Regions from separate parts of the Shewanella sp. HL-SH4 genome, predicted to be linked through region 2. Evidence: predicted binding sites of a transcription regulator. Region 2 holds the regulator's gene; each other region holds the start of a gene.
The links. Region 2 encodes sigma-54, which starts transcription at its own class of promoters, with help from an activator protein. Its sites were predicted from a motif close to GTTGGCACGNNNNTNGNNT; they were not measured.
Positions count from the first base shown of each region.

Region 1 (2,209 bases), 870 kb from region 2:
TCATTACCGGTGAAAAACGTTGGATCATCTCCTGCATTTGAACTTGAGATTCACCCTGCTGCTTTAAAGATAATTGAAACTGCGGTACTTCACTTTTATGAATAGGAGTAAAACTACTTTGATTTTGCATCGCCTTTACATCAATCTCTTCATCCGGAGCACCAAAAACGTCAATACGAGCTGATTTGGCTAATTCGCTATCTATATTGGTTAACGCTGCAACAGAAGCTGTTTTAAGCGACTCAGCAGAAGCTGGCGTTTTTGAGTCAACCTGCGCCACAGCCATTGGCTCAATGACGTTAGCTGGACTAGGAGCTTCATCGCCCAAAATATTGCCACTATCTTGAGTGTCCACCGAGCTAAATAAAGCATTATTTTTTTGACCCAAAGAGTCATTCGCTAATTTAGTCGCATCACTGTCTTGAATGATATTGTTAGCCATATTGGTACTAGCCATAGCAGACATTGGAGCTTGAAGGGGCGCAATTGGAGAAGACTCTGTAATCGCTGGAGAGACATCATTAAGTGAATTAGCAGCAATAGGATCTAATTTAACCTCTAAATTTTTAGCTGCTAAGTCTAAAATAGATTCATCAAGTACCGGAGCTTGTAAATTAAAGTCAGCTACAAGGTTAACTAAATCATCATGGCTCAGCGCAATTAACTGCTCTGCTGATAAAGTTGAAAAATCGCTCAATGATTCTTTTTCTGAATCCGACAATGATGCCAAAAATTCGTCATTAGACTCACCTTCAACCGGCAATTGAATCATATTACTAAACAAGCTATTTTCTAATAGCTCTATGTCATTACTGGCGACTTGATTATCTAAAATGTCAAAGTCACTTTCACCATCAATGCCATCAATGCCATCAATGCCATCAATGCCATCAATGCCATCAATGTTGGATAAAGCCTGCGTTATAGCATCAAGACTGCCATCATCTGTAACATTACTTTCACCCTTAACCTCAAATATCGGCAATATTTGTCCGTCACCTTTTGACTTATCAAATGACTGCGCCATGTCTAATTGAGCGAAAATAAGCTCAATATCAGCTCCCTCTAGAGGCTCTGATAAATCAACATCAATAGTGGTGATTGCAGATTGCTCAGACTGTTTACTCGTATTAACAAGTTTAGCCGATTGAAAAGAAGACATTTGACTTGCTTGATTAAATTCATCTATAAATGATTTACTTTCAGACACTTGCATAGCATCTTTAGCCTGTGAGCCTGTAGACTTACTCGTACCAGTTAAGAGAATATTACCCATCTGTTGCATTATATATGCTCCACAAACTCAATCTAAAAGAAGATAATCAATCATCTTTTGTGTATTTAATCTACCGCCTAATAACACGCTAAACAAAATGTCACAACGCCACTTCAATGACGATTAATTATTACGTAGTAGATATTAAGCAATATAAGTGCCAACATAATAGTTGCAATTTGATTATCGTCTTATAAAGAAAGCTACTTATTTAAGCGCTGGCGAATATATTGCTGCATTGCAAACTCATCAGACATTTTTTGCTCGCGCTTAGTTTCTGCAATTTGTGCTTTTTCTGCTTTGTTGGCTAACAACATTTCAATGGCTTTACGTTTTTGTTGTTTTTCAAGCCAATGAGTTTGACGATAACTTATCTGGTATTCAGCATCTTGAACAGCTGTTACTTGTTGAGTAATAGCACTATCGACCTGTTTAATAAATTGATGAAATTGATGATATTGATTGGCGCTAATACTTTGCCCTTGTTGGCTTTTCATTTGCTTCATGTAATCGAGACGGTAGTTATTTAGCGCATCTAACTGACCTTGCCGTTTCTGTTTTTCAAATTGCGCCGACTTAAGCTGCATGGCGGCTTGGCTTTCAGCTTCGGTCGCTAGTTTGAGAACGGTAAATAACGGATCACTTGCCATAGGTTACCTCTTATCAACACACCAAATAAATCAACACAACTGATAAATCAACAGTAAAATAAATATTGCTTTGAATTAATTCTGACATTGACCCGCTATTTGCGTCATCATAATAGCGCTACTGTCAAAACTAATGGCTTCTTTATAACCCTGACGTAAAAAGGCATTCATTGCAGGTTGTAACCTAATCGCATTATCAATCCGCGGATCACTCCCTTGAGAATATGCCCCAATAGAAATTAAATCTCGATTCTGTTGATAAAGAGAGTACATTTGTTTAACG
Region 1 is NZ_CP195037.1:738,905-741,113, forward strand. Features, by position in the region: gene ACRWQL_RS04165 (flagellar hook-length control protein FliK) at 1-1,285, opposite strand, end outside; gene fliJ (flagellar export protein FliJ) at 1,480-1,926, opposite strand; gene fliI (flagellar protein export ATPase FliI) at 2,002-2,209, opposite strand, start outside.
Region 1: a site for sigma-54 is predicted at 1,423-1,441, ahead of ACRWQL_RS04165 (flagellar hook-length control protein FliK). Genes of this name have one in related genera too.

Region 2 (2,209 bases):
CGAGTTTATCAATCAGGGCGTCTATAGCGTGATACATGTCAGCATGTTCAGATGTCGCAAATACCTCAGCTCCATTCAAGCTGACTTTTGCTTCAGCTATCTGTTGTTGCTTTTCGACATTTAATACTACGTGGACATTATTGATCTGATCGAAATGTCGTTCAAGTTTTGTAAACTTACTTGTGACATATTCTCTTAGTGATTCAGTAATTTCAATATGATGACCCGTTAAGGTGATTTGCATATTTATCCTCCAATTGCCTAGGTAGATTATAAACTCTTACGTTGGTTTGAGGGAGGGATCATCATCGCTTCGCGGTATTTCGCTATGGTGCGACGTGCAACATTAATCCCTTGTTCTGCCAGAAGATCTGCCATTTTACTGTCGCTTAGTGGTTTTTTCTGGTTTTCAGCAGCAACCAGCTTTTTAATAAAAGCTCTAATTGCTGTAGACGAACATTCTCCGCCATCATCAGTACTGACATGGCTAGAGAAAAAATACTTAAGTTCGAACAGTCCGCGCGGTGTGTGCATATACTTTTGTGTGGTGACACGCGAAATAGTGGACTCATGCATTTCGACAGCTTCAGCTATGTCATTCAACACCATAGGCTTCATGGCTTCAGCACCGTACTCAAAAAAACCTTGCTGAAATTGCACAATACAATTGGATACTTTAAGCAGGGTGTCGCTGCGGCTTTCTAAGCTTTTGATAAACCATTTGGCTTCTTGTAAGTGACCTCGAATAAACTGAGTGTCTGTTGAACTCTTACTGCTTTTTGCCATGGCGGCATATTGTTGATTAATGCCTATTTTTGGCATGTTATCAGGGTTCAATTCAACGACCCAACGGCCATTCTTTTTGGTCACTGACACGTCTGGGATAACATATTCATCATCCGGTGGGGTGATCATTGTGCCAGGACGTGGATTTAAAGATTGAATTAATTCAATTGCTTCGCGCAGCTCATCTTCTTTTAGCTTAGTTTTACGCATGAGTGTGCGAAAATCACGTCCAGCAATCAAATCTAAATAATCTTTGATTAACATTCTGGCATTATCGATATGGGGCGTGTCTGGTGCAAACTGAACAAGTTGAATCAATAAACATTCACTTAAGCTACGTGAGGCGACACCCAGAGGGTCGAAATGTTGTATACGTTTTAGTACCGCTTCGACTTCGTCTAATTCGACAGAATCATCGCCCATAGCTTCTAAAATATCTTCAGTACTTTGGGTGAGATAACCTGTGTCATCAATGGCATCAATAATGGCAGTGGCAATAGCGAGGTCTGTTTCAGAAAAAGGGGTTAGATTTTTTTGCCATTCTAAATGCTCGTATAATCCTTCGGATGTTTCACCTTGGAAGGGCATGTCATCATTTGGCATGCTGCCAGAACCCGAACCAGGGCTTGCCATTGGGGAGGCGCTGTACACTTCATCCCAGGTAGTGTCCATTGGCAAGTCTTCAGACATTTGCTCTTTAGTCATTGACTCTGCGGTGTCGACATTTGAAGTGTCTTTTTCGACTACAGGTGCGCTTACTTCATTGAAGTCAGTTTCTGATAGGTCTTTGGAGTTATCATTTTTGTTGCTAAGTGCTGAAAATTCATCTTCCATTTCAAGCAAAGGATTGGAATCTAATACTTGTTGAATTTCTTGCTGTAACTCCAAAGATGATAACTGCAGCAAACGTATAGCTTGTTGCAGCTGTGGGGTCATAGTGAGGTGCTGACCCATTTTAAGTTGGAGTGAAGCTTTCATTACTGCTGATCCCTAGAAGAATTCGGCTTTCTACACTGATTAAAGTGAGTGATAGTCGCAATTTTTTAACAAATGGTTTTACTTTACCTATACACGATCAATTAACTTAGTCGCCAGAAACATTTTGCCAAGCAAGTGCTTCAGGTCCTATTTAGATTAACTATAGCTTGAATTGTTCGCCTAAGTATACTGCTCGAACTTGCTGATTGTTGAGTACTTCAGTTGGGGTGCCTTCGGCAATCAAATTCCCCTGGCTAACAATATATGCCCGCTCACATACATCAAGTGTTTCACGGACATTATGATCAGTAATTAATACGCCTAGGCCACGGTGTTTGAGTTGAAGAATAATTTTCTTAATATCAATCACTGAAATAGGGTCAACACCCGCAAAGGGCTCATCTAACAATATAAATTTAGGATTGGCTGCTAAAGCGCGTGCAAT
Region 2 is NZ_CP195037.1:1,605,941-1,608,149, reverse strand. Features, by position in the region: gene hpf (ribosome hibernation promoting factor) at 1-244, opposite strand, end outside; gene ACRWQL_RS07960 (RNA polymerase factor sigma-54) at 271-1,764, opposite strand; gene lptB (LPS export ABC transporter ATP-binding protein) at 1,925-2,209, opposite strand, start outside.

Region 3 (2,209 bases), 730 kb from region 2:
GAATACTTGATCAATAACCCAATCAGGACGAGCACCAGGACGGTCAATCTTGTTAATAACAACGATTGGCTTTAGGCCTTGAGCAAACGCTTTCTTAGTCACAAAGCGAGTTTGTGGCATTGGACCATCAACTGCGTCAACTAACAATAATACTGAATCAACCATAGATAGAACACGTTCTACTTCACCACCGAAATCGGCGTGACCAGGTGTGTCTACGATGTTAATGCGGTAGTCGTTCCATTTGATGGCAGTGTTTTTTGCCAGAATGGTGATCCCACGTTCTTTTTCAAGATCGTTAGAATCCATCACACGCTCAGTCGCTTCTCCACGTGAAGCAAGGGTACCAGACTGCGCAAGCAATTTGTCTACCAGGGTCGTTTTGCCATGGTCGACGTGTGCAATAATGGCGATGTTACGTAAATTCTCTAGCACGGATAAAACCTCTATACCATCAAACAAAAAAAGGGATTATTTACAGCAACTATTTAATGATAGCCACCATAAAAAAGCGTGCCATTCTACTCCAGCAAGGTCTCAGTAGATAGGATTTTTTTTGAACACCCCATATTTTCGTCTTATTATGCTATAAATTTGCCGTTAATTTAGTGATATAAACTTTATCATCGCCTTAACGTAGGCTAGGTTACAAAAGATGTAAAACACAGTTTTCGCTATTTTGTTCAGTAAATTGTTATCTGTACGCACTTTTTGGGTTTCAGTCTCTATATAATCAAACTGGCGTGCACCACTCTGGTGTTGTGCACTGTTATGGTGCGTAGAATGGATCTATTTGGTGCAGACTTTGTTTTTTGAGAAAATCTAAAAATATCAAATTTATATAAATCAGATGCTTATATATCTGGCATGATAATAGCTAAGTAAACGTCATCATGTGGACATCATTGTTTTACATTAGTTTGCTGAGTCAATAAAACTTGGTGAACAGTAATATTAAATATTAGAAGGGAATACCCTTGACCCTACCGGAGGCTTGAGAATGTCAGTTGAATCAGTATTAAAGCAACTTAAAGAGTTAGAAGTTAAGTTTGTTGACTTACGCTTTACCGATACTAAAGGTAAAGAACAGCACGTTTCTATTCCATCTCATCAAGTAAATGAAGAGTTTTTTGAAGACGGTAAAATGTTTGACGGTTCTTCAATCGCAGGCTGGAAAGGCATCAATGAATCAGACATGGTATTAATGCCTGATCCAACTACTTTTGTTTTAGACCCTTTCACCGAAGAAACAACAGCACTTATCCGTTGTGACATTTTAGAACCTGGTACTATGACTGGTTACGACCGTGACCCACGCTCTATCGCTAAAAAAGCAGAAGCGTATCTAATTTCTACCGGTATTGCTGATACAGTATTGATTGGTCCTGAGCCTGAGTTCTTCTTATTTGATGACGTTCGTTTTGGTACTGATATGTCAGGTTGTTTCGTGAAGATTGATGCGAAAGAAGCTGCATGGAACTCTGGTAAAGAATACGCTGATGGCAACACAGGTCACCGTCCAATGGTGAAAGGTGGTTATTTTCCAGTTGCGCCAGTTGATTCTTCACAAGACTTACGTTCTGCAATGTGTTTAGTACTTGAAGAAATGGGTCAAGTTGTAGAAGCACATCACCATGAAGTGGCGACAGCGGGCCAAAACGAAATTGCAACACGTTTCAACACTTTGACTAAGAAAGCGGATGAAATCCAAATTCTTAAGTATGTTGTTCATAACATGGCGCATGCTTATGGCAAAACAGCGACCTTTATGCCTAAGCCTATCGTAGGTGACAATGGCAGCGGTATGCACGTACACCAATCTTTAGCTAAAGACGGTGTCAACTTATTTGCTGGCGATAAGTATGCTGGTTTAAGTGAATTAGCGCTTTACTACATTGGTGGTATTATCAAGCACGCTCGTGCATTGAACGCATTCACTAACCCAAGCACTAACTCTTATAAGCGTTTAGTACCACATTTCGAAGCGCCTGTTATGTTAGCTTACTCTGCGCGTAACCGTAGTGCATCTATTCGTATTCCAGTAGTGCCAAGCCCTAAGGGTCGTCGTATCGAAGCACGTTTCCCTGATCCACATGCAAACCCATATTTAGGTTTTGCGGCATTATTAATGGCAGGTCTTGATGGGATACAAAACAAGATCCACCCTGGCGATGCCATGGACAAAGACCTGTATGACTTACCGCCTGAA
Region 3 is NZ_CP195037.1:2,336,132-2,338,340, forward strand. Features, by position in the region: gene typA (translational GTPase TypA) at 1-435, opposite strand, end outside; gene glnA (glutamate--ammonia ligase) at 1,001-2,209, shown strand, end outside.
Region 3: a site for sigma-54 is predicted at 862-880, ahead of glnA (glutamate--ammonia ligase). Genes of this name have one in related genera too.

Region 4 (2,209 bases), 470 kb from region 2:
CTTTACTCGATAATAGCTCGATAAGGTTTGTTGAATATATTCAGCATCATCTTGCCACTTGCCACCACCCGACACAGGATTAGCAATTAAATAGAGTGTTTTATTAATTTTAATTCGATTTTGTTGGTACATTTGGGATACTTTTGTAAATTGCCATTTATTCAAACGAGCGGTATGGCGAATTTCATTAATAGAATGCAACACATCCTCTAAATTACTTTTGCTATCGCGACAAGCAAGATAAGAAGCTAGCACGAGTACTGACCGTCCACGGCCTAGTGCACAATGTACTACAACCTTTTTACCGTTACGAACCTGATTATTTAGCCAATTTATCGCCTGATTAAGTTGTGCTTCCGAGGGGACACTATGATCTAAAACAGGCACATTTAAATAATCAATATCTTCAGCCAATAATGTGCCATCTAATGCATCAAATTCAGCCGTCACATCGAGAATGGCATCAACCCCTTGGGTTTTAAGGTATTCAATATCAGAAGGAAATAGACGGCATGCTAAATAGAGTTGATCTTCAATTTTTTGAATTGCGGGTACTTTATCGTGTTTTCTTGCCCAGGCATTATAAACCTGACACCCCAATAGAAAAGGGACGAATCCCCAGCTGATATACCAAGGAATTGAACCATTTTGTTTTTTACGAAAAACACCACCAGCATTAAACCAATAAGCAAAACTCACTAAACCCAAAGAGAGTGCTAACCAACCAATAAAAAATTTAGCCCATGGTGAATTAAATAACACACACAAAAGCGCAGCTAATAAAGCCCCGCCTGTGTAGTAATACTTAATATTTATCTTGGTTAACATATAAGCGTCCTATTTTAAAAACAACAGAAATCAGCGCATTATTGTGCGCTGCCTAGTATCTTTAACAGTTAGGGTCTTCTGCTTTAAGACCTTCCTTTACGTCTTCACACGCGTCTTCAACTGCATTACCGGCGTCGGTCATCATCTCATCAACTTTTTCACCCGCATTTTCAGCTTTGTTATCAGAGCACGCCATCATGCCTACTGTTGTTAATCCTAATAAAATCATCATGCTTAATTTTTTTAGTAAATTCATATTGATCTCCTTGACCATGAGGCCATTCCATTTGTAGTTTATGTATTAAATTATAAGGCGTCACTTGTATCATGTTATGCCCTAGGTGCTTTACCTCGTATTGCACTTGCTACTAAAGAGATAACAAGTAACACAATAAAAATAAAGAAGATTATTTTCGCAATACCGGCTGCCGTACCAGCAATACCACCAAAACCTAACACCCCTGCAATGATAGCAATAACTAAAAACATCAATGTCCAACCTAACATAAGAAACCTCCTTGAGTATGGGACGATCAATAACGCACAAAAACAAACTAGTATTAATGAACAACTGTTTGTGTATCATTTAACTACTTTATACCAAGCCAACTTCATGCCAATCTTTAAGAAACCAACTAAGAAACTAATAAATAAAGAAAATAAATTTAAATTCTTTATTTCAATATCATTAACAAACTAAGTTATTGGCAATAATTACCGACAATTCGGTAAGAGTTTCACATTAATTATGGGCAAAGGTGCATTCCAATAAATTATTGGGGATATCGACGAAAAATCGAGGTGGTTACAACAAGATGACGAAGAGGCATTAGAAAAAGTATGAATAAAAAAACGATTGATTGAAGGAAAAACGACCTAAAGTTATAAAGCAGAGTTCCTCTGTATTTTGACAAAAGAACTCATAAAAAACTCTTTAAACAGCTAATCCCGCTGCAACGCCTGATGACCATGCCCATTGAAAATTAAACCCGCCTAACCAACCACTTACGTCCATTACCTCACCAATGAAATACAAACCTGGTACCTTGTTAGCTTGCATGGTTTTAGATGACAATTCATTGGTGTCAACGCCGCCTAAAGTCACTTCGGCAGTGCGATAGCCTTCTGTACCATTCATGACAATAGACCAGTCATTTAACTCACTAGCCAACGTTTCACGCTCGCCGTGGCCGAGTTGGTTTAATGCTTTATCCAGTTGAGACTCGTCAAATAGTGTTTCAACCAAGCGTTTAGGTAACCACTGGCTTAATGTGTTGCGTAGGCTTTGCTTTGGATGATGCTTCAATGCAAATTCAATTTTATTTAACGCGTTTTCACCCGGTAATAAATTGATAGAAATTGCTTCACCTGGCTGCCAGTA
Region 4 is NZ_CP195037.1:2,071,068-2,073,276, forward strand. Features, by position in the region: gene ACRWQL_RS10080 (diacylglycerol kinase family protein) at 1-828, opposite strand, end outside; gene ACRWQL_RS10085 (hypothetical protein) at 890-1,084, opposite strand; gene ACRWQL_RS10090 (DUF1328 domain-containing protein) at 1,159-1,335, opposite strand; gene ACRWQL_RS10095 (NAD(P)/FAD-dependent oxidoreductase) at 1,763-2,209, opposite strand, start outside.
Region 4: a site for sigma-54 is predicted at 1,431-1,449, ahead of ACRWQL_RS10090 (DUF1328 domain-containing protein). Genes of this name have one in related genera too.